4 regions of the Micromonospora vulcania genome follow, and region 1 is predicted to be linked to each of the others. Evidence: riboswitches for the same ligand, from Rfam matches in the RefSeq annotation. Region 1 holds a riboswitch; each other region holds the start of a gene.
What was found. A riboswitch is a leader RNA that binds a small molecule or an ion and turns the genes downstream of it on or off. The one in region 1 is predicted to bind cyclic di-AMP.

Region 2: linked by a shared signal. The riboswitch ahead of ACFQGL_RS09025 (C39 family peptidase) and the one ahead of ACFQGL_RS28100 (coiled-coil domain-containing protein) in region 1 are both predicted to bind cyclic di-AMP.
Region 3: linked by a shared signal. The riboswitch ahead of ACFQGL_RS03105 (coiled-coil domain-containing protein) and the one ahead of ACFQGL_RS28100 (coiled-coil domain-containing protein) in region 1 are both predicted to bind cyclic di-AMP.
Region 4: linked by a shared signal. The riboswitch ahead of ACFQGL_RS19480 (C40 family peptidase) and the one ahead of ACFQGL_RS28100 (coiled-coil domain-containing protein) in region 1 are both predicted to bind cyclic di-AMP.

Annotation. Positions count from the first base shown of each region.
Region 1 covers NZ_JBHSQS010000027.1:21,913-27,463, forward strand. The annotation lists gene ACFQGL_RS28080 (heavy metal translocating P-type ATPase) at 1-1,478, opposite strand, end outside; gene ACFQGL_RS28085 (hypothetical protein) at 1,491-2,468, opposite strand; gene ACFQGL_RS28090 (heavy-metal-associated domain-containing protein) at 2,482-2,691, opposite strand; gene ACFQGL_RS28095 (metal-sensitive transcriptional regulator) at 2,845-3,141, shown strand; cyclic di-AMP (ydaO/yuaA leader) riboswitch at 3,739-3,869, shown strand; gene ACFQGL_RS28100 (coiled-coil domain-containing protein) at 3,874-4,893, shown strand; gene ACFQGL_RS28105 (carbonic anhydrase) at 4,947-5,551, opposite strand, start outside.
Region 2 covers NZ_JBHSQS010000004.1:432,474-438,024, forward strand. The annotation lists gene ACFQGL_RS09010 (acyltransferase family protein) at 1-77, shown strand, start outside; gene ACFQGL_RS09015 (hypothetical protein) at 169-648, shown strand; gene ACFQGL_RS09020 (hypothetical protein) at 789-1,568, shown strand; cyclic di-AMP (ydaO/yuaA leader) riboswitch at 1,854-1,997, shown strand; gene ACFQGL_RS09025 (C39 family peptidase) at 2,229-3,077, shown strand; gene ACFQGL_RS09030 (hypothetical protein) at 3,148-4,197, opposite strand; gene ACFQGL_RS09035 (alpha/beta fold hydrolase) at 4,335-5,081, shown strand; gene ACFQGL_RS09040 (CDP-glycerol glycerophosphotransferase family protein) at 5,086-5,551, opposite strand, start outside.
Region 3 covers NZ_JBHSQS010000002.1:111,401-116,951, forward strand. The annotation lists gene ACFQGL_RS03095 (SRPBCC family protein) at 1-256, shown strand, start outside; gene ACFQGL_RS03100 (hypothetical protein) at 438-1,073, opposite strand; gene ACFQGL_RS03105 (coiled-coil domain-containing protein) at 1,193-2,260, opposite strand; cyclic di-AMP (ydaO/yuaA leader) riboswitch at 2,266-2,397, opposite strand; gene ACFQGL_RS03110 (cation diffusion facilitator family transporter) at 2,512-3,429, opposite strand; gene ACFQGL_RS03115 (HelD family protein) at 3,536-5,551, opposite strand, start outside.
Region 4 covers NZ_JBHSQS010000011.1:52,512-58,062, reverse strand. The annotation lists gene ACFQGL_RS19490 (C40 family peptidase) at 1-840, shown strand, start outside; gene ACFQGL_RS19485 (N-acetylmuramoyl-L-alanine amidase) at 900-2,879, opposite strand; cyclic di-AMP (ydaO/yuaA leader) riboswitch at 3,113-3,245, shown strand; gene ACFQGL_RS19480 (C40 family peptidase) at 3,258-4,298, shown strand; gene dcd (dCTP deaminase) at 4,376-4,954, opposite strand; gene ACFQGL_RS19470 (pyridoxamine 5'-phosphate oxidase family protein) at 5,054-5,551, shown strand, end outside.

The sequences.
Region 1 (5,551 bases):
GCGGCACCGGCGGCGACCGCGCGGGCGACCGGATGCTCGGAGCCGGCCTCCACCGCCCCGGCGAGCCGGAGCAGTTCCGCGCGATCCTCCCCGACGGCCGGCAGCACATCCACCAGGGTCATCCGGCCGGTCGTCACGGTGCCGGTCTTGTCCAGCACCACGGTGTCCACCCGCCGGGTCGACTCCAGCACCTCCGGTCCCTTGATCAGCACACCGAGCTGTGCGCCTCGACCGGTGCCGACCAGCAGCGCGGTCGGCGTGGCCAGGCCGAGCGCGCACGGGCACGCGATGATCAGCACGGCCACCGCCGCGGTGAACGCGGCGGGCGGCCCGGCGCCGGCGCCGAGCCACCAGCCGAGGGTGCCCACCGCCAACGTGATGACGATCGGCACGAAGACCCCGGAGATCCGATCCGCCAGCCGCTGCACCGCGGCCTTACCGCTCTGCGCCTGCTCGACCAGCTCGGCCATCCGGGCGAGCTGGGTGTCCGCGCCGACCCGGGTGGCGGTGACGACCAGCCGGCCGCCCGCGTTGACCGTCGCGCCGACCACGCCGTCGCCGGGGCCCACCTCGACCGGCACCGACTCCCCGGTGAGCATGCTGGCGTCGACGGCCGAGGTGCCCTCGTCGACCACTCCGTCGGTGGCGATCTTCTCGCCGGGGCGGACCAGGAACCGGTCACCGACCACGAGCCGGTCCGCCGGGATGCGGGTCTCCACCCCGTCGCGCAGCACCGTCACGTCCTTGGCACCGAGTTCGAGCAGTGCGCGCAGGGCGGCACCGGCGGTCCGCTTCGAGCGGGCCTCGAAGTAGCGACCGGCCAGGATGAACACCGTCACCCCGGCGGCGGCCTCCAGATAGATGTTGCCGGCCCCGTCGGTGCGGGTGATGTCGAAGCGGAACGGATGCGTCATGCCGGGCAGGCCGGCGTCGCCGAGGAAGAGCGCCCAGAGCGACCAGCCGAACGCGGCCAGGGTGCCGAGCGACACGAGAGTGTCCATGGTCGCGGCACCGTGCCGCAGGTTGGTCCAGGCCGCCCGGTGGAACGGCAGCCCACCCCAGACCACCACCGGGGCGGCCAGGGTCAACGACAGCCACTGCCAGTAGTCGAACTGCCAGGCCGGCACCATGGCCAGCAGGACCACCGGCACGCTGAGGACCACCGAGACCCAGAGCCGGGTACGCGGGCCACGCAGCGCGTCCACCGGCTGCTCGGCGGGATCGGCGGCGGACGGTGAGGGCGGCAGCGCGGCCGTGTAGCCGGTCTTCTGCACGGTGTCGATGAGGTCGTCCGGCGTGACGCCGTCCGCGTACCGGACGGTGGCCTTCTCGGTGGCGTAGTTGACGGTCGCGCTGACCCCGTCCATCCGGTTCAGCTTCTTCTCGACGCGGGCGGCACAGGCGGCGCAGGTCATCCCGCCGATCGCCAGCTCGATGCGGTTCGGTGCCTCCGGCAGCGGTCTGCTGGTGGTGGTCATCGTCTCGTCCCGTCAGTCGTGCCCGTGCCCGGGAGTGCCGTGGTCGGCGCCGCCGGTCGGTACGGGTGCGCTCGGCGTGGTGCCGCCGCCGGGCGTCGGGGCCGTGGTCGCCGGGGTGCCGGCGACCACGGTGAACTCGGCGGTGTGCACCGACCCGCCGTGCCGGAAGTCCAGGTAGAGCCGGTAGCTGCCGGCCGAGGGCACCTCGGCGAAGAAGGTGACGGCGGGGCCGGATGGCGTCCGCCCGTCGCCCGGCGTCCCGTCCGGGTGCACGTGCAGGTACGCGAGGTCGCCCCGACGCAGCGCCACCAGGTGGCCGTACGCGCCCAGGTAGGGCTCCAGGTCGGTGACCGGCTGCCCGTCGCGGCTGACGGTCAGGGTGAGCGACGAGGTCTGGCCGGGCTGCGGTGCGCCCGCCAGGGTGACCGTGTAGCCGTCGACGGTGGCGCTGGTGGCCGGTGCGGGCAACGGCCGCTCGGTCAGCGTTCCGGGGACGGTCACGTCCACGCCGAGGGTCAGCGGCTCGGCCCCGGTCGGTGTGAAGTCGGCGAACGCCCGCCACTGCCCGGGCCCGGCCAACGGGGTGGCGACCCGCCAGGTGCCGTCCGGGCCCAGCTCCGGATGCACGTGGCGGAAGCCGGAGAGATCCCGTCGGGCGACGATGAGGTGCATCCGCTTGTCGTGCGCCACGTCGTACCGGGTCACCGGCCGGCCGTCCGGGCCGCCGATCCGGAAGGCAAACTCGCCGGCCAGAGTGGCGACCGGTTCGAGGGTGTAGCCGCGGTCGGAGACCAGCAGACCACCCGGGAGCCGATCGGCCGCCTCGTCGTGCTCGCCCTGGCCGGCTGGGCCCGCCGCATGGGTGCCGCCGTCGTGCCGACTCTCGGCGACCGGGGTGGCGGCATCGGTGACTCGACCGATCCCGTACGCCGCGCCGAAGACCGCCGCGAGACCGAGTGCGAACCCGCCCAGTCTGGTCGCCGTGTTCATGTCGGCCCCCTCGTCAGCCGTCGACGAGGTCGTAGCCGGCCTCGTCGACGGCCGCCCGGACGGACTCCACGTCCAGCGGCTGGTCGCTGCCGACGGTGACCCGACCGGTGGCCAGGTCCACCTGCACGTCTCGGACACCCGCGATGGCACTCACCTCGGCGCTGACCGCGCTGACGCAGTGCCCGCAGGTCATGCCCTGCACCTGGTACGTCGTGTTGACCATCGGAGCGTCTCCCTCCATCGCCTCCGAAGCCTATACCCCCCAGGGGTAAGGAGAAGGCGGATCCCTGCGCTGACCTGTTACCGGTACCCGGTGGGGGTATCTGACAAGAAAGGACCGTACCATACCCCCCAGGGGTACGCTATCCTGGTCCGCATGACCGCACCCACCCCGATCCGCGGGTACACCGCCAGCAAGGACCAGCTGCTCGCGCGGCTCCGTCGTGTGGAGGGGCAGGTCCGGGGCATCGAGAAGATGGTCGACGAGGACCGCTACTGCATCGACGTGCTCACCCAGATCTCCGCGATCCAGGCCGCCCTGGACAAGGTGGCGTTGGGCCTGCTCGACGGGCACGCCCGGCACTGCATGCACGAGGGAGCGGCCGAGGGTCGGGCCGACGAGATGGCCACCGAGATGATGGCGGCGGTCGGTCGGCTGATGAAGCGCGGCTGACCGCCCGCCCGTCCGCCGCCGCGTCGGCGGCCCGCCTATCCGACACTCCGCCACGCCCTGCAACCACCGGTCCGGCTGGTTAGCATTTGCGACGATGGCCCTCCGGACCCCGCTCCGCCTGCGCAGTGGACACCGGCGCCGCCGCAGCGCGGCGTCGACTCCGGCCGACCGGGCCGGACGCTCACCGTCCGTAGCCGCGGGGTCGCCATCCAGCGAACCAACTCTCCCGTACCCGCACGTTCCCGCAGCGGCGGTGAACCGAGCGGCCCGCCGGCACGTATCCCGCACCGGATCGTTGGGAGTCGCGCATCGGGTTCCGACCACACCCGCGCCCGGATCGACCCGACCCGATCCGGGCGCGGACCGCACCCCTAGCCACCGCCACCGACCAGTGGCCAGAGCGGAACAGGAGCACGGAAACGGCATGGTGACACTCCTCAGCGTGACCAGGTGGGGCGTCCGCCCTGAGAACCGCATCACTGGTCACTCAGCGCCATGGCGAAATGACGCTTTTGGTGGGCATCGGGACGTAGCTCAGCCGGTCGACTCTCGGGTAACCTCGCTGCCGGTTACCGAGGAAGGCGCGCAGCGGCGCCTGCGGTGCCACCGCCCAATCGCCAACCGGCGAGCCGGGAACCCAGGTACGTGGGGTGAATCCGCGTCAGCGGTAGGGGCCACTTCCGCCCCGAACCCGTCAGCTAACCCGGTCGGCGGTCGACGGAAGGGAACATTGTGACGGCACCCCTACGCCGCTGGATGACACCCGCGGTGGCCGTGATTGCCGCATTGACCGTGCTCGCCGGCCCCCTCCCGGCACATGCCGCCCCGGCGACGCCCACACCGTCCGGGCACGAGGAGGACGGCGAGCCTCAACTGCTCACCGACGTCATCGAGAAGACCAACCGCGACTATTCCGCGGCGAAGTCCAAGCTGGACAAGTCGAAGGCGCGGCAGGCGGATCTGGCGCGGGAGGTCGACCGGGCCAAGGCCGACCTCGACGCGCTGGCCCCGCAGGTCGGGCAGATCGCCGCCCAGTCGTACCGAACGGGGCGGATCGGCGCCATCGCGATGCTGTTGGAGAGCGACGCCCCCGACTCGTTCGTCCAGCGGGCGGCGACGCTCGACGAGATGAACATGGTCAACGAGAAGAAGCTCGCCGAGGTCAACGCCGTGAAGGCCCGCGCCGAGCAGGCCAAGCTTGCCCTCGATGCGGAGGTCCGCGAGCAGCAGAAGCAGGCCGCACTGATGGCCAAGCAGAAGCGTGACGCGGACAAGGCGCTCGCCCTGGTCGGTGGGAAGGGCTTCACCGGTGGCCTGGTGGCGGCCACCTCACCGGTCGCCCGGATCGGTCCAGGCCGCACCGCCGACGGGGACTGGAAGTCCGAGTCGTGCAGCGCGAAGGACCCCACCACCTCGGGCTGCATCACCCCGCGCACGTTGCACGCCTACAAGGAGGTCAAGCGGGCCGGCTTCAACCGGTTCGTCGGCTGCTACCGCTCCGGCGGTCCGTGGGAGCACCCGAAGGGCCGCGCCTGCGACTGGTCGCTGCAGAAGAGCGGCTTCGCCCCGTGGCACAACGAGGACACCCGGACGTACGGCAACAACGTCGCCGCGTTCCTGATCCGCAACGCCGACCGGCTCGGCATCTACTACGTGATCTGGAACCGGCAGATCTGGTTCCCGGCGACCGGCTGGAAGTCGTACAGCGGGCCGTCGAACCACACCGACCACGTACACATGTCGCTGCTCTGACCCGCACACGCGTCGAGGGCCGTCCCGCACCGTGCGGGGCGGCCCTCGTCGCGTCAGGCCGCGGCGGGCGCGGCCGGGTCGGCGGGTACGTCGAGCGTCGCGGCACCGGCCGGCACGGAGGCCACCGGACGCACCACTCCGGCGGCGAGCCGGTAGGACACCCCGACAACCGCGCACCGCCCCTGCGCCACCTCGGCAGCCAACACCGGCGACTGGTCGAGCAGCGTCTCGACGGTCTGTGCGATGTGGATGTCGACGATGCCGTCGATGTCGTCCACCCCCTCGGAGGCGGCCCGGCGCAGGCTGGGCAGCACGGCGTCGACGACCGCGCGCAGGTGCCCCCGGGGAGCGGTGCCGGTGGTGGCCGCCTCCCGGGCTGCCTGCACCGCACCGCACGAGTCGTGCCCGAGCACCACCACCAGGGGCGTACCGAGCACCGTCACCGCGTACTCCACGCTGCCCAGCACCTCCGGGCCGACAATGTGCCCGGCGGTGCGGACCACGAACAGGTCACCCAGCCCCCGGTCAAAGATGATCTCGGCGGCCAGCCGGGAGTCGGAGCATCCGACGATCACCGCGAACGGGTGCTGCCCATCGGCCACCGCCGCCCGATGCTCGGCGTCCTGGTTCGGGTGGCGCGGGGCACCGCTGACGAACC
Region 2 (5,551 bases), on a different contig from region 1:
CCGTGCCCGAGGCCGCCGGGGCCGGGTCCCGGGTCGGCCAGGCCGGCGAGCGATCGACGTACGCCGACTCGCGCTGAACCGTCCACCCTGGTCAGCACGGTCGGCGTGCCGCGAACCGACACGCCCGGCGCCGATGCGTCCGGTGGGTGTCGGCGGTAGCGTGTGGAGATGCTCCCGGTCGCGCTCACCTGTCCGCTGTGGTGGGTAGCGCGTTGGGCGACGCGGATGCTGACCAGCCTCGCCGTCGTCGCGGCCCTCGCCCTCGGTGCCGGCGCGTCGCCCGCCACCGCCACCGCGTCGTCGGTTCCAGCCGCGGTCCCACCGGCGTTCGCCGCCGAGCAGCTCGCGCCGTCGTCCTGGTCCGTCCGGGCGGACGCCGCCGCGCACGCCGTCCGGGTTGACGCCGCCGCGCAGACCGTCTGGGCGGACGCTGCCACGTACACCGTCCGGGTCGCCGTTGACAGCGTCGCCGAGGGGGTCGGCCCCGCGTGGTCGACCGACCCGCAGCCGGCGTCGCCCGGCGGCGAGAGCGCGGTCCCCGTCCACCCGGCCGGCGTGACCCCGATGGGTACGGCCGGGGCCGACCGACTACCCCGCGTCGACGGTCCGGCCAGCCGCGCGCCCAGGGCCCCACCAGGGCGGCGCTGAACACCCGGGACGAGTCTCCCGCCGCCGCGCCTGTCGACCCAACAGCTCCGCACCCCACCGCCCGCCCATCCGTGGCCCGCCACGGCTCGTGCGGCCGGTGCGGCTCCCCATCGCATCGCTCTCTCCCCGAGGTGCCGACCATGGAGACCGTCGTCTTCTACCAGTTCCTGACCGAGGTACCGCAGGCCGCCGCCATCTGGTCGGCCCTGTTCCTGCTGGCGCTGACCGTGCTCGCCGTGCTGGTCGCCCGCCCGGAACGGGACCGGCCTGCTCCCGACCCGGCCCCGGCCGTGCCAACCGCCCGGGACCTGGCCGAGTCCGCCGCCGCCGAGGCCGCCGACCTGCGCCGGTACGCCGAGGAGGTGGCCGTGGCCGCGGGCGGCGCGGTGCAGACCGCCCACCGCCGGCGTACCGAGTGGCTGACCGCCCAGGAGCAGGCGGAACGGGCGTGGGCCGAGTACGACGAGGCGGACACCGCCGCCCGCCGGTTCGCCGGCGCCGCCGCGTTGCCCACCCCGCGTACCCCGCGTACCCCCGCCGAGTACGCCGCCCGGGAGCGCTACCTGCACCAGGCCGCGATGGCGGCGCACTGGCGCGGCGAGCTGTCCATGCGGCAACTCGGCGACGTGTTCGGCCACCGGCACGGCTGGGACGCCCGCCGGCACCCGGTCGAGCAGGAGGCGCTGCTGAGCCGGGCGATCCGGGACGGCCGGCGTGCCGCCTACCTGGCCGCCGCCGAGCGGGAACAGATGGCATGGCGGGACGCGGAACTGGCCGCCGAGTCGGCCCGCACCCTCGCCGAGGAGGCGTACGCGGCTGTGGCGCGGTCGCGGCCGAGCCCGCTGCTGGTGCGCCGGGTGGTGACCGCGGCGTTCCGGCCGGCCGCCGTGGCGCGTTGGCGACCGGCCCGGGTGGGCTGATCCTCCGATCAGTGGGTGAGCCCGGTCACACGCGGCGGAAATCGGGCGGGCGGCACGATCGGCGCGATTGTTCCCGCGAATACGTCGGTGTTGTCGACGGCCTGTCCGGTTATCGCCCGTAGGCGCTGCCGTAACCGGTTGTCCCATCGAGTCGCGTCAGCGGCAATACGCGCAGAAATTGTCGTACCAATTCAGGTTTACGCAGGTGGAGCGGGCTTGGCAGGGCTCGAAGTGGCCAGTAGTGTCGGCGCGTCCGGTGCGGTAACCGATCGCAAGAGGCGACGCCGCGCCGACCCGCTCAATCGTGATCCACGAACCGGGGACCCAACAGTTAAGTCCGGGGTGAATCCGCGAGCCACCGGCCCGCGGTAGGGCGATCTTCCCGCCCGAATCCGTCAGCTAACCCGGTAGGCGGTGTCGGAAGGAGTTCCATCCTCGTGCAGCACCTCTCCACCCCTTGGTTGTTCCCCCGCCTTCACGGCACCGCGGTGCCCCCGCTTATTCGCCCGGTGACGGTGAGCTGACCTCCGGGTCGCCGCCCTTCCCGCCCGGCCGAGCCGGGCGTTCCCCTGAGCGGTTCACCCCGCGCGGACCACGGTCTGCGCGCTGGCGCCTGCCCGGATACCGAATCCGCCCGGTGCGCCGCTCTCCCCCCGATCCGTGGAGGACCCCGTGAAGCACACCCTGCAGCGTCAGCTCCGCCGCCTCGCCACCGAGCGCCCGTACCAGATCGTCGCCGCCTCCGCCGCGGCCCTCGCGATCGCGACCACCACCGGCGCCCTGCTCGCCGGCACCGACGACGCCCCCGCCGCCCAGCGCACCGCGACCACGGTCGCCGAGATGCGCAGCGACACCGCCGCGTCCCGCAGCGAGGCACGCGTGGCGTCCCCCTCGGCCAGCGCCGCGCCGACCACCGCCGCTCCGGCCACCAGCGCCGCGTCGCCCGCCGCCAAGGCCACCAGCAACCCGGACCTGACCCGCAAGCCGGCACCGCCGAAGCCCCCCGCGACCAAGGTGCTCGACTACGACTACCAGGCGCAGAACACGTACTACAACTGCGGCCCGGCGGCCACCCGCAACGCGCTGAGCGCCACCGGCATCGACCGCACCCAGGAGGAGTTGGGCGCCGAGCTGGGCACCACCGAGATGGGCACCAACTCGGCCGAGGACACCACCCGGGTTCTCAACGCCGAGGTCAAGGGCAACCCGTACCAGACCCGGATGTTCGCCGGTTCGCCGAGCCCGGCCCAGATGGACCGGCTCCAGGCTGACGTGGTCAAGGCGATCACCGACGGTCGCGGAGTGGTGGCCAACGTCGTCGGCGACGCCACCGACACCGACGGCGGCTGGCACTCGTACGGCGGCGGGCACTACATCGCCGTGGTGGGTTACAAGGACAACGGGCGGACCGTGCGGATCGCCGACTCGGCGAACCCGGCCGACCCGGCGTACTGGATCACCACGATCGATCTGGCCAACTGGATCGCCACTCGGGGATACTCCGCCTGATCCGGGCGTAGCCGCCGCGGGCGCCGTCCCCCACGAGGGGCCGGCGCCCGCGGCGTCCGTGTCGGTACGGTCAGTAGCTGATGAAGCCGTACAGGGCGAGGTGGTTCGACTTCGTCCCGCTGATCGTGTGGCCGATGCTGGACGGCTGCACGCCGCCCTTCACGAAGAGATAATCGATCTTGCTGGAGCCGCTGGTGGCGGCGGAACCGTAGCCGGTCATGCCGTAGCCGCTCAGGGTGCTCGGCGCGATGCCCGTACGGTTCGCGTCGATCCCCACGATGCGGATCGTGGACGCGTTCAGCAGGCTGGTGGCGTCCGCGCCGAGGTGGATGCCGGAGTTGGCGATCCCGGTGTCGCCGTCGCCGGCACACGCGTTCTGCCGGTTCTCCTGGGGCAGGTGCATGGTCGCGGCGAACACGCTGGTGCCGGTCGCCTTGATGGTGAACCGGGCCGCGATGGCGCTGGTCCGCTTCCACTTGTAGTAGTCGGTGCTGTCCGGGTCGCTGTTCGGCGGCTTGTAGAGCGTGCACCCGGCTCCGTTGGCGTACGCCGTGCCCGGCTTGAGCCAGCCCGCGCTCCAGTACTTCGAGACGTCGCCAGCGGCGAGGTTGAGCGTCCTGGTGTTCCAGATGATCCCGTTGGTCTGCTTCTTTTTCAGGTCACCGAGCGACTGGGAGCTGCACTTGTGCGTGCCGCCCCACGGCTCCGGGTCACTCCACGCCACGATCGCCCCGTACGTGCCCGCCGGGTAGCCGAACTTGGCCGACAGTTGGTCGGCGTACGCCTCGGCCTGGCCGGTCCCGCGCACCTGCTGCACGATCAGGATGTCGGGCGCCACCACGCCGGCAGTGCCCTTGCTGCCGTTGTCGTCCACCAGCATCGAGGTCAGGTGGTCCGGCCCGGAGACCCGGGTGCACGTCCCGTCGGCGTTGTTCAGCACCAGGTTCTCGATGTTGTTGTTGTAGACCCGCAGGACCCGGTCGGCCGCCACGACCGCGTCGGTGCCGAGGGTCGGCGTGGGCACGTTCGACGCCGTTGCGAGCGCCGGAGCGCCGGGCGCTGTGCCGACCGCGACGGCCGCCAGGGCCGCCACCAGTACTGATCGATGCCTTGTGAGCATGTCGGGCTCCTCTCCGCTCCGGGACCGACGGGCCGGATCGGCCCGCCAGGCGGCGAACTCTACAGTGGATCTTTGTCGGTACGTCGTCCCCGTCGGTGATCCTCGTACCGGCCCGCGAACCGTGGGAGACTGCGGCCGTGGTGGATGAATCGGATGCCCGTACCGGCCGTCGGCCCGTCCTGCTGCTGCTGCACGGGATGGGGGCGACCGGGGACATCTGGTTGCCCTGGGCGCCACTGTTGGAGCAGCACTGGCCCGGGCGGTGGCTGGCGCCGGACCTCGCCGGGCACGGCTGGTCGGCCCCGCTGCCGTCGTACTCCTTCGGCGGGTTCGCCGAGCGGATCGCGAGCGGTCTGGCCGCCGACGACCGGATCGTCGTGCTCGGGCACTCGCTGGGCGGGGTGGTCGGCCTGGCGTTGGCCGCCCGCGCCGTCGGGACACCGGTGGACGCGGTCGTCGGGCTGGGAATCAAGGCGGTCTGGACGCCCGCCGAGCTGGCTCGTGCCGCCGAGCTCGCCGACCGCCCGGTGAGCTGGTTCGCCAGCCGTACCGAGGCCGCCCGCCGCTACCTGCGGGTCGCCGGGCTCACCGGCCTGATCCCGGCGGACCATCCGGTGGTGGACGCCGGGCTGCGGGAGGTCGACGGCCGGTGGCGACTGGCGATGGACGCGAACGCGTTCGCCGTCGGTGAGCCCGACCTGGCCGCACTGCTGGCGGCGACCGACGTGCCGGTGGTGCTGGCCCGCGGCGAGCACGACCCGATGGTGACCGACGCGCAGCTCAAGGAGTTCGGCGTACCGGTCGCGACGCTGCCGGGGCTCGGGCACAACGCACACGTCGAGGACCCGGCGGCGGTGCTGGCACTGCTGGACGCGTACCGCTGAGCCCTTACACCGACGCGGACGCGGCCATCGTCTTCGCGGGCTCCAGCTCCCGCCGGGCGGCGGTCAGGAACGCCTCGGCGTACGCGTCGGCCGGGAAGTCACCCAGGTAACGTCGGCGGGTGGCCCAGCGCTCCGCGGCCAGCGGGTCGGTGTCCAGGAGCGCGGTCAGCACCTCGTCCACGTTCGACATGTCGCGGCGCAGCACGTAGCCCGACGCGGCCAGCGGGAAGTGCCCCGTGAACTCGGCACCATCGTCGCCCATGTCGGTGACCGCGTACGGCTTGCCGGAGTAGAGGTAATCCGAGATCACTCCGGACACGTCGGAGACCAGCGCGTCGGAGCGGTTGACGCACTCGGTCAACGTCAGCTCCCGGGCCGCCGTGCCGCACACGTGCAGCCGGCCGGTGCGGGCGTGATCGGCGACCAGCAGCTCGGTGAGTCGCCCCAGCTGCCGGGCCGAGGCCGGGTTC
Region 3 (5,551 bases), on a different contig from region 1:
GGCGGACGTGCTGATCAACGATGCGGACGAGATCGTGATGGTGGCCCGCCAATGGCCGGCCACTTCGGTACGCAACCACACCCGACTGCGCGCCGAGCCGGACGGCCTGGTCCGGATCGACGTGGAGATCACCCTGACCGCGCCAGCCCCACTGTTCCGGTACGCGTTCGGCCAGGCCCGTTCGGCGCACCTGGCCCTGGCCACCCGCCTCGCCGCAGCCCTTGACCAAACCGGCGACCCCCCACCCACGACCTGACCCACCCGCGCCTCGCGTCCCGCGCCGCGCCCGCGCTGCGCCGAGCGATCACCTCTGCGGCTCGCGCCGCGCCTGCGCCGCGCCCGCGCCGCGCGATGACCCCCGCGGCCGCGCCGCGCCTGCGCGGCGCGGTGATCGCGCTCGATCCACGATGTAGTGGCCTGCGGGCAGCGGGAGGCCACTACATCCTGGTTGCAGCGCGATCACCGCCGCCGGCGGCAGCGCGATCACGGCCGCCGGCGGCAGCGCGATCACGGTCGCCGGCGGCAGCGCGACCACCTGCGCTGGCGGCAGCGCGATCACGGCCGCCGCGGGCCGCGCGGGTGCGAGCGCCGCGAGCCGCTGCCGGCTGTGCGGCCGGTCGTCGTCCCCATGGTTTGTACGTGGAGAGCACCGTCGCGATGATCATCAGGCTGGTGGACACCGTGGGTGCGATCACCAGGTCGGCGCGGTCCCGAGCGGGCAGGGCGGCGCCCAGCGCCCCGGCGTGCCGCAGGTTCGGGGTGAGCAGGAACAGCACCAGCCCGACCATCACCGTGGTGATCACGAGCTTGGCCACCACCCAGCGGTAGCGCAGCAGCCCCCACGGGGTGAGCAGCGCGCTGACCACGCCGATCAGCCAGACGAGCACGCTCAGCGGCGCGAACAGCACGGTGCCGATCAGCGCGGCGACCGGGTAGAAGGCGGCCGGGTCGGCGCCGCGCTGCACCGCGATGCCGAGGGTGAGCAGCACCAGGTCGGCGCCGAGCCAGCCGAGCGAGGTGATCAGGTGCAGGGTGAGCAGTGCCTTGCGGGCGGTGGGCGAGATCCGAGGCATACCTGGATGCTGCCCGCCGGGCGTGCCCGGGTCGTCCGACCGCCGACGACACCCGGGGTACGCCCCCGGACGTACTCCGGTCGGTGCCCCCGAGTCACGGGGGCACCGACCGGGACGGGTCAGTAGACGGACAGGTGCACGTGGTTGGTGTGTGCGCTGGACGGGTCGCCGCCCGCCCCGCTGTACGCCTTCCACCCGCTGCTGGGCAGCCAGATCTGCCGGTACCAGATCACGTACAGCACGGCGAGCCGGTCGGCGTTGCGGATGAAGTACGCCGCCAGGTTGTTGCCGTACGTCTTGTCACCGCCGGTGGCGTTGCCGCCGAAGCCGGACTTCTGCGCGGCGAAGTCGCAGGCCCGACCCTTCGGGTGCTCGCCGGAGCCACCGTTGCGGTGGCAGGAGACGTACCGGGTGAAGCCGGCGGCCTTGGCCTGGTTGAGCGCGTGCAGGGTGCGTGGGGTGACGCAGCCGGACGCCGGCGTGGGGTCGTTGACGCTGCACGACTCCGACGGCCAGGAGCCGTCCGAGTTGCGGGGCGCCGGTGTCGCGTTGGCGGTGGAGGTGCCCCGGTTGGAGTCGCCGCTGTCGGCGGTGGCCTGGGCCCTGGTCGTGGCGACGGTGAGGGCCCGTTCGGCCTGCTCCTTGCGCTTGGCCATCACCGCGACCTGCTTCTGCTGCTCGCGGATCTCACCGTCCAGGGCTACCTGGGTGCGGGTGACCTCGTCCTTGGTGGCGAGCAGGTCACGCAGCGCCCGGTCCTCGTTGGCGGCGACCGCCCCCAGCGCGGCGGCCCGGTCCATGAAGCCTTCCGGGGTGTTGCTGTTGAGCAGCGCCGACACCGTGCCGAGCCGCCCGGTGCGGTAGGCCATCCCGGCGATCGTGCCGACCTTGCCGCTGCGGTGCGACAGCTCGGCTTCGGTGGTCTTCAGTTGGGCGGTGAGCTGCTGCTGCCGCTGCACGGAGGTCTCCAGCGCGCGCTTCGCGTCCAGGTAGCCCTTGCTGGCGGCCTCCAGTTGGGCCCGTAACGCCGGGGTGCCGCCCTCGACGTCGTCGTCGGGTGCGGCGGCGGCCCGCAGGCCGGTCGGGGGAGCGGCCGAGGCGGTGCCGGCCGGGAGTGCGATGCCGAGAGCGAACATCGCGACGATCAGGCCCGCGAATCGGGCCGTGGGTGGTCGTGCTGGTGCCACTACGCATGTCCTTCCGTCAGCCGCCGACCGGGTTAGCTGACGGGTTCGGGACGGAAGATCCCTACCGCTGACGCGGATGCACCCCAGGAACATGGTTCCCCGGTTCGCCCGCTCGGGCGATTAGGCGGCGACCGCCACCGGCACCGGGTGGGCGCCGCTTGGTGGAGGCCGGGACCGAGCTTACCGGTGCAGGTGGGGTCGATGCAGCCGATGTGACGGACGGTGCGTGCGTGGTAACGATGAACTCGCCACTACCACTCGATCGAGCCGCAGGCGCCGGGGGCGGCGCCGGGCTCGATCTGCAACGTCGCGTGCTCGATCCGGAAGTCGTCGTGCAGGGCGGTGCGGGCCGCGGTGAGCACCGCGCCGACCTCCGCGTCGGGTGCCATGGTCAGGTGCGCCGAGGCCACCTCCATGCCCGAGGTGAGCGTCCAGACGTGCAGGTCGTGCACCTCGACGACGCCGGGCACGGCGGCCAGCCGGTCGTGCACGGCGGTCACCTGCAGGTGCTCCGGGGCGGCCTGCACCAGGATGCGGACGGCGGCCCGGCCCAACCGCCAGGTGCGCGGCAGGATGAACACGCCGATGGCGACCGCGACCGCCGCGTCGGCCCACCACCAGTCGGTGACCTCGATCAGCAGCGCGGCGCCGATCACGCCGAGCGAGCCGAGCAGGTCGCCGACCACCTCCAGGTAGGCGCCCTGGATGTTGATGCTCTCCCGGGCCCCGGCGCGGAGCAGGGCGAACGCGATCAGGTTGGCGAGCAGGCCGAGTACGGCCACCACGAGCATCGGGCCGGCCAGCACCCGGTGCGGGTCGCCGAACCGGCCGATCGCCTCGATCACCACGTAGACCGCCACGCCGGAGAGCAGGACGGCGTTGGCGAGCGCGGCGAGCACCTCAAGTCGGTAGAGCCCGAAGGTGCGCTGCGGATCGCCGGTGGCCCGGCGGGTCGCGGTGATCGCGGCGAGCGCCATCGCGATGCCGAGCACGTCGGTGAACATGTGCCCGGCGTCGGAGAGCAGGGCCAGCGATCCGGTGTGGAAGGCGGCCACCGCCTCGACGACCATCAGGGTGGCGAGCGGCCCGAACGCCGCCCAGAGCCGGCCTCGGTGCTGCTGCGCGGCGTTGGCGACCGACCCATGGTGGTGGTCATGACCTGCGCCCACGGAACCACCCTCCGCCGTCGATCGGGACCGGGTCAAATGTATGCTCACATCGCTATGTATGCAAGTGTAGGGCCGGACGCCGCCCAGCGCGGGCCGTTGCCCCGGATCAGGCGGTCGGATCGATGGTGGTGAGCCGCTGGGTGGCCCGGGAGAGCGCGACGTAGAGCGTGCGTACGCCGGCGCCCGGATCCGCCCGGATCTCGGTCGGCGCGACCAGCACCACCCCGTCGTACTCCATGCCCTTGGCCTCCAGGCTGGTGACCACCTGCAACCGCGACGCGCCGAGCGCGCCGAGCCAGCCGGCGACCTCGTCGCGGCGGGGGACCGGCGTGATCACCCCGACCGTGCCCTCCACCTCGGCCAACAGCCCGGTGGCCGCCTTGACGGTCGCGGCCTCCAACTCCTCGGCGGAGACCACCAGTTCGACCGGGTCGATTCCGGTGGAGCGGACGGCGGTCGGCAGCGGCAGGTCGGGGTAGAGCCGGCGGATCTCCGTCGCCGCCACCGCGAAGATCTCCGCCGAGTTGCGGTAGTTGGTGGTCAGCGTGAAGTTGTGCCGCTTGCGCCGGCCCAACGCCTGGTCCTGAGCCCGGGTCAACTCCTCCGGGTCACCGGTCCATGCGGTCTGCGCCGGATCGCCCACCACCGTCCAGGAGGCCAACCGGCCACGTCGGCCGACCATGCGCCACTGCATCGGCGACACGTCCTGCGCCTCGTCCACCACCACGTGCGCGTACTCCCGGTAGTCCTCCGGCCGCTCACGGGCCGCCGCCCGGGCGGCCCGCTGCCGCTCGCCGAGAGTGCTCAGCTCGCGGACCCCGCCGGCGAGCTGGAACGGGTCGCGCTTGGCCCGGGCCGGCCGCATCGGCTTGCCGAGCAGCGCGTCCAACTCGTCCAGCAGCGCCACGTCGGCGATGGTCAGCCCGGCGTCGTCCAAACTCCGGTACGCCGTGTTCAGCAGGCGGATCTCGGCGCTGGAGAGGATCCCGCCCGCGTACCGGCGCAGCCGGTCCGGCCGGGCCAGCCAGCCGAGCACGTGCCGCGGGTGCAGTCGCGGCCACCACGCCTTGAGGAACTCCCGGAACTCCGCCCGCTCGGCGATCTCGCTCTCGAAGGCCTGCTGCTCCGGAAGCCGGGTGATGCCCAACCGGCGGGCCTGCGCCCAGAGCGCGGCGAAGACACCGTCGAAGCCGGCCCGGCGGGCCTCGTTGCGTCGGGCGCCCCGGGGCAGCGCGCGGTTCCGGATCCCGTCCAGCTCGGCCCGGTCCAGCCGCAGCAGCGTGCCCCGGTAGAGCAACCGCAGCTCACCCGGCCCGCCCGGCACCGCGTCCTGGACCGCCCGCTCCAGCACCCGGCGCATCCGCAGCGAGCCCTTCACCGACGCCACCTCGGGCGGGTCGGTGCGGGTGGCGGTCATCCCCGGGAAGAGGGTGCCCAACGAGTGCAGGGTCGCGGTGTCCTCACCGAGCGAGGGCAGCACCGAGGCGATGTACTCGACGAAGACCGAGGACGGGCCGACCACCATGATGCCGCCGCCGGCGTACCGGCTGCGGTCGGAGTAGAGCAGGTACGCCGCCCGGTGCAGGGCCACCGCGGTCTTGCCGGTGCCCGGCCCACCGGCGACGATCGTCACCCCGGAACCGGGGGAGCGGATCGCCTCGTCCTGCTCCCGCTGGATGGTCGCCACGATGTCGCGCATGCCCCGGCCGGTGGCCCGGGACAGGGTGGCCAGCAGCGCGCCGTCGCCGACAACCGTCATCCCCTCCGGCGCGGCGGTCGGGTCCAGCAGGTCGTCCTCGATCCGGGTGACCCGCTCGTTGCGGGACTGGATGGTGCGGCGGCGCACCACGTCCAGCGGTTGGGTCGGCGTGGCCTGGTAGAAGGCGGCGGCGGCCGGGGCTCGCCAGTCCACGACCAGCGTGGAGGCGTCCTCGTCGCGGATGCCGAGCCGCCCGACGTGCAGGATCTGCCGGTCCCGCAGGTCCAGCCGGCCGAAGACGAGTCCCTCGTGCTCGGCGTCCAGGGTGTGCCGGCGCTGCGCGGCGTGGAAGACCATCGCGTCGCGCTCGACCAGCGCGCCGAACGTGCCGACCCGGGCCATCCGGTAGCCGTCCCGCTCGGC
Region 4 (5,551 bases), on a different contig from region 1:
CAGATCGACAAGCAGTGGGAGCAGTTGGAGCCCACCATCGAGCAGTACAACAAGGTGCGGGCGCAGCTGAAGGTCAACCGGAAGAAGTCGGGAGACCTGCAAAAGAAGATCGAGCCGTTGGCACTGCAGAGCCAGCTGGCGTTGAACCGGGTCGGTGACCTGGCGTCCCGCTACTACATCTCCGGGCCGTCGCACGACATCGGCGCGCTGCTGGTCAGCGCCAAGCCGGACACGCTCACCGAGCAGCTCACCGTTCTCGACCGGCTTGCCGCGCAGGAGCGCAAGGAGGTCGAGGGCGTGCTGGCCGTACGGGCCAAGTACGACGGCCAGAAGCAGAAGCTGGACGCGCTGATCGTCACCCAGACCAAGCAGCAGAACGATCTGGCGGCCAAGAAAAAGCAGATCGACGCCGAGATCAAGCGGCTCGAGGCGGCCCTGCCGAAGACCACGGTCAAGACCGAGGGCTGCCCGACCATCAACGGCGTGGTCAACGCGGCCGCCCAGAAGGCGATCAAGACCGCCTGCCAGCAGGTCGGCGATCCGTACGTCTGGGGCGCCACCGGCCCGAACTCGTTCGACTGCTCGGGCCTGACCCAGTACGCCTACAAGGCAGCCGGGATCAGCCTCACCCACCACACGGGCGACCAGTGGCACGAGGGCAAGGCCATCTCGCGGGCCGATGCCCGCCCCGGTGACCTGGTCTTCTTCTTCAGCGACCTGCACCATGTCGGCCTGTACCTCGGCAACGACAAGATGGTGCACGCGCCACGCGCCGGTAAGCCGGTGCAGGTGGCCAGCATCAACTACATGCCGGTCGCCGGGTTCCGCAGACCCGGCTGATCCAGCAGACGCCACGAGGGCCCCCGGTCGGACGACCGGGGGCCCTCGTCGTTCGTTGTTCAGCGGGGTGCGCCCACCGGGGACGGCAGGAGCTGCACGTCGGCGAGGTCGACGTACATGATGCGGTGGCCGAACTGGATCTGCGCGTAACGGTTCTGGCCCCGGATGACCGTCCAGTCGCCCGGCGAGGAGCCGTCGAACGTGGTGGCCCGGTAGTACTCGCCGGCCAGCACCGCCCCGACGGCGTACCGCTGCCCGGCGGCGAGCGTGTACTGCAGCGGCGAGATCGTCTGGTAGGGCACTCCGGCCGGGTACGCGGCCTGCTCCGGGTACGCCCGCCCGTACACCGGGATGGTGGCCCGTCCCGGCTTCGGGGTGGCCACCACGCCGACAGTCCAACTGGCGGTCGGCGCGGACGCCGGATTGTGGAACCAGGCCTTCTGGCCGAGGTACCAGATCGCCGTCCAGTCGCCCTGGCGCCCGGCGAGCGCGTACGTCTGCCCGGCGGAGGCCCGTGCGCCATGGTCCGAGACGGCCATCGTGTTCGGGGTGCCGTCCGGGCGCAGCGCGATGTCGTTGACCAGAGGTGCGTCCGCGGCCGGCGCGCTACGCAGGATCACCGCTGACGAGCCGCGCGGCGGGCACGGCACACCGGCGGTGACGCATCCGGTGAACGCCGGCTGGTTGGTGGCGAAGTCCGGGTCGATCCGGACCAGCCCGGTGGCCGGGGTGCCGGTGTCCAGCCGCGGCGCGTGCAGCAGCTCGAAGTAGTGCGTCCAGTCCCAGTACGGGCCGGTGTCCCAGTGCATCCCGCGTACGTTCGCGGCGATGGTCCCGGGCACGTTGTCGTGGCCGATGATGTGCTGTCGGTCCAGCGGGATGCCCAGCCGCAGCGCGAGGTGCCGGACCAGCTTCGCCGAGGTCCGGTACATCGCCTCGGTGTACCAGGTGCCCTCCGCGGCGAAGCCCTCGTGCTCCAGCCCCACCGACTTGGCGTTGACGAACCAGTTGCCGGCGTGCCAGGCGACGTCCTTGGTCTTCACGTGCTGGGCGACGTGCCCGTCCACCGAGCGCAGCGAGTAGTGCCAGCTCACGTAGGTCGGGTCCTGGACGAGCTTCAGGGTGGTCGCCCAGCTCGCCTCGGTGTCGTGGATGACGATGTACTCGATCTTCTGCCGGGCGGGCCGGTCGGAGAGGTCGTGGTTGCCGTAGTCACCGTCGCCGAACGCCGCGTACGGCGCCGGGATCCACTCGCAGGAGATGGTGCGGGGGCACTCCAGCCCGTCCGGGCGGGCGAGTCGGCGCAGGCCCAGCCGGTCCAGCCAGGAACGCTCCGGTTGCACCGCGCGCGCCGGCAGCGTGATCCGCTGGCCGTCGTCGGTCACCCGGGACTCGCCGGTGCCGATGGTCGTGTAGACCTCGTCGGCGAAGGCCGCCGCGGCGTCCGCGGTGTCCGCGCCGCCGTAGCGGGCCACCGCGCCGTACCAGGTGGCCGGGTCGGTGCCGGCGCCGACCGGGGCGCCAAGCTCCCGTTGGTACGAGGCCAGCAGCGCCGCCCCGCCCCGGATGTTCACGCCCACGTCGCTGCGCAGCGCCTCGGGGGTGGCACCGGTCAGCTCGGCGGCGGCGTCCACGGTCTGCAACGCTGCGGCGGGCGGAGCGTTGTCCTCGGCCGGCCGCGGAGCGAGGGCCGGCGCGGGCCGTGCGTCGTCACCGCGCGGGTCCTCGGTGCCGGCGTCGTGGTGGACGCCCTCGGACCGGGCGGTCACCTGTCGGGCATCGGTCAGGTGCATCGGACCGTAGCCGGCGCCGGTGCTCGGTGTGCCGGCGTTGCTGTCCCAGCGCGACTCCAGGTAGGAGACGCCGAGCAGCACGTCGGTCGGTACGCCGTACTCGGCTGCCGCGGCGGCATACTGCTGCTGCCGGTCGACGGTCGGTGCGGCGGCGGCCTGGCCGGCGGGTATCGGCACCGTGATCGCGGCGGCGACCACGGTGGCGAGCAGCGCACGCCGGCCGGTCGGCAGGGTTGAATGGTGCATCGAACCCCCTATATCTGACGGGTCAAGGTGAGGTCACCTTCGCGCCGCTCGGAGCTCGCGTCAATACCTTTCCATCTATCGAAGCAATCGGAAGAATTTCTTCGCGTACCGTGCGTAACTTCTTCCAATCGATACGGAGTGTCACGGCCGCACGGGTTGCGGATCGGTAACAGCCGTCTCTACTCTGGTCATTCGTCGGGCCGATAGCAGGTCCGCCCACCCCGGGCGGTAACGGACCGACACCGCCGAGTCGCTTCCGAGCGAACCGGGGACCCAGGTTTCTCGGGGTGAATCCGCACCTGCGGTAGGGCGCCCACTTCCCGCCCGAACCCGTCAGCTAACCCGGTAGGCGGTCAGGAAGAAGGAGTACGGAGCCCGGTGGCACACCATGCCCCGCGGCCGTCGTCCGAGCGGCCGGCGTCAGCCGGCCCGACGGCGACTGTGCCGCGCCCACGCTGGTCCCGTTTCACCACCGCCCTCGCCGCGCTGGTCGGCGTCGCCGTCGTTCTGACCGGCAGCGCCACGGCGGCCCACGCCGACCCGTCCGTCGCCGAGATCGAGCGCCAGATCGACGCCGACTGGAACAAGCTCGAACCGATCATCGAACGGCACAACGCCACGCGCGCCGACCTGGCCGGCAAGCGCAGGCAGGCCGACGCGCTGGCCGCCCGGATCACCCCGCTGGAGCGCCAGGTCGACGCCGCGATGGACAAGGTCAGCGCCCTGGCCGTCCGCGCCTACAAGGGCGAGAACGTCGCCACCGTCAACGCCGTCCTGGGCAGCCAGTCGCCCGGCGAGGTGGTCGGGCAGCTCGAGATGCTCGACCGGTTCGCGCACAACCAGCAGCAGGACGTACGCGAGGTCGCCGACCTGCGCGACGAGCTGGCCCGGCAGAAGGCGCCGCTGGACGAGATGGTCGCCCAGCTGACCGTCACCGAGGCCCAGCTGGCGGCGAAGAAGAAGCAGATCAACGAGGAGATCGACAAGCTGCAGAAGCTGCGCCTCAAGGTGTACGGCAACGGCGGCGGCGGCTCACTGCGTCCGGCGCCCTGCCCGGGCAGCTACCCCGGCGGTGCCGCCGGCGTGGCGGTCAAGTTCGCCTGCGCGCAGATCGGCAAGCCCTACGTGTGGGGCGCCGAGGGCCCGAACTCGTACGACTGCTCCGGGCTGATGCTGGCCGCCTGGGCCAAGGCCGGGGTGTCACTCCCGCACAACGCGGCCCAGCAGAGCCGGGTGACCAAGGACGTCAGCAGGGCCAACCTGCGCCCCGGTGACCTGGTCTTCTACTACAGCGACATCCACCACGTCGGCATGTACGTCGGCGGTGGCTGGGTGGTGCACGCCTCGCAGGCGGGCCAACCCGTGAAGATGAAGAAGGTCGACGACGGCCCGATCCACAGCTACGGCCGCCCCGGCTGAGCCTGAGATGTAAGGAAGGGGCCCTTCCTACCGCCTGCGGTAGAGAAAGGGCCCCTTTTTAACACACGACGAGTCGATTACCGGGTGGGCCAGGTGCGCCAGTGCTGCCAGGAGCGGCTCGGAGTCGGCCCGCGCTGCCCCTGGTACCGCGAGCCGTAGACCATCGAGCCGTACGGGTGCTCGGCCGGTGAGGAGAGTCGGAAGATGCAGAGCTGCCCGATCTTCATGCCCGGCCAGAGGGTGATCGGCAGGTTCGCCACATTGGACAGCTCCAGCGTCACGTGGCCGGAGAAGCCCGGGTCGATGAAGCCGGCGGTGGAGTGGGTGAGCAGCCCGAGTCGGCCCAGGCTCGACTTGCCCTCGAGTCGGCCCGCGAGCTGGTCGCCGAGCGAGATCACCTCCAGCGTCGAGGCGAGCACGAACTCCCCCGGGTGCAGCACGAACGGCTCGCCGTCGGGCACCTCGACCGCCGAGGTCAGGTCGTCCTGCTGCATGGCCGGGTCGATGTGTGTGTAGAGATGGTTGTTGAAGACCCGGAACAGCCGGTCGAGCCGTACGTCAATGCTGGACGGTTGGACCAGGGTGGGCTCGAACGGCTCCAGGCCCAGCGTGCCGGCCTTGATCTCGGAGACCAGGTCGCGGTCGGAGAGCAGCATCGGACCACCATAGCGGCGTCAGCGGCAACTACCGGATTCGGTGCCGGTGACCAGCGCGCCGAGGTCGCTGCTCGTACATTTGTTCGATAGAATGCTCGCATGGCTTCCTGGTCCGATTTCGCCGCCGACGAGCCCCGCCTCGCCGACGGGATCCGCGTTCTTCTTCAGCAGTACGGGCCGGGCTTCGGCTATCTGGCCACGGTCCGCGCCGACGGCGGTCCCCGGGTGCACCCGGTCTCCCCGGTGATCACCGACGAGGGTCTCTTCTGCTTCATCATCGACTCGCCCAAGCGCCGCGACCTCGAACGCGACGGCCGTTACGCGCTGCACTCGTTCCCACCGGAGGAGAGCGACGACGAGGCGTACGTGGCAGGTCACGCCCTGCCGGTGACCGATCCGGCCCGGGTGGCCCGGCTGGCGCAGACCGTCCGGGCCGCGCCGCAGGTCGACTGGCGGCTGTTCGAGTTCACGGTCGACGTGGCGATGCTGACCCACCGCGAGCAGCACGGCACCGGCGTTCCGGGTGGGTCGCTCGGCACGCCGGGCGGGCCCGCTGTCCAGGTCTGGCTCGACCCGCATGTTCCGCCCGCAGCGGCC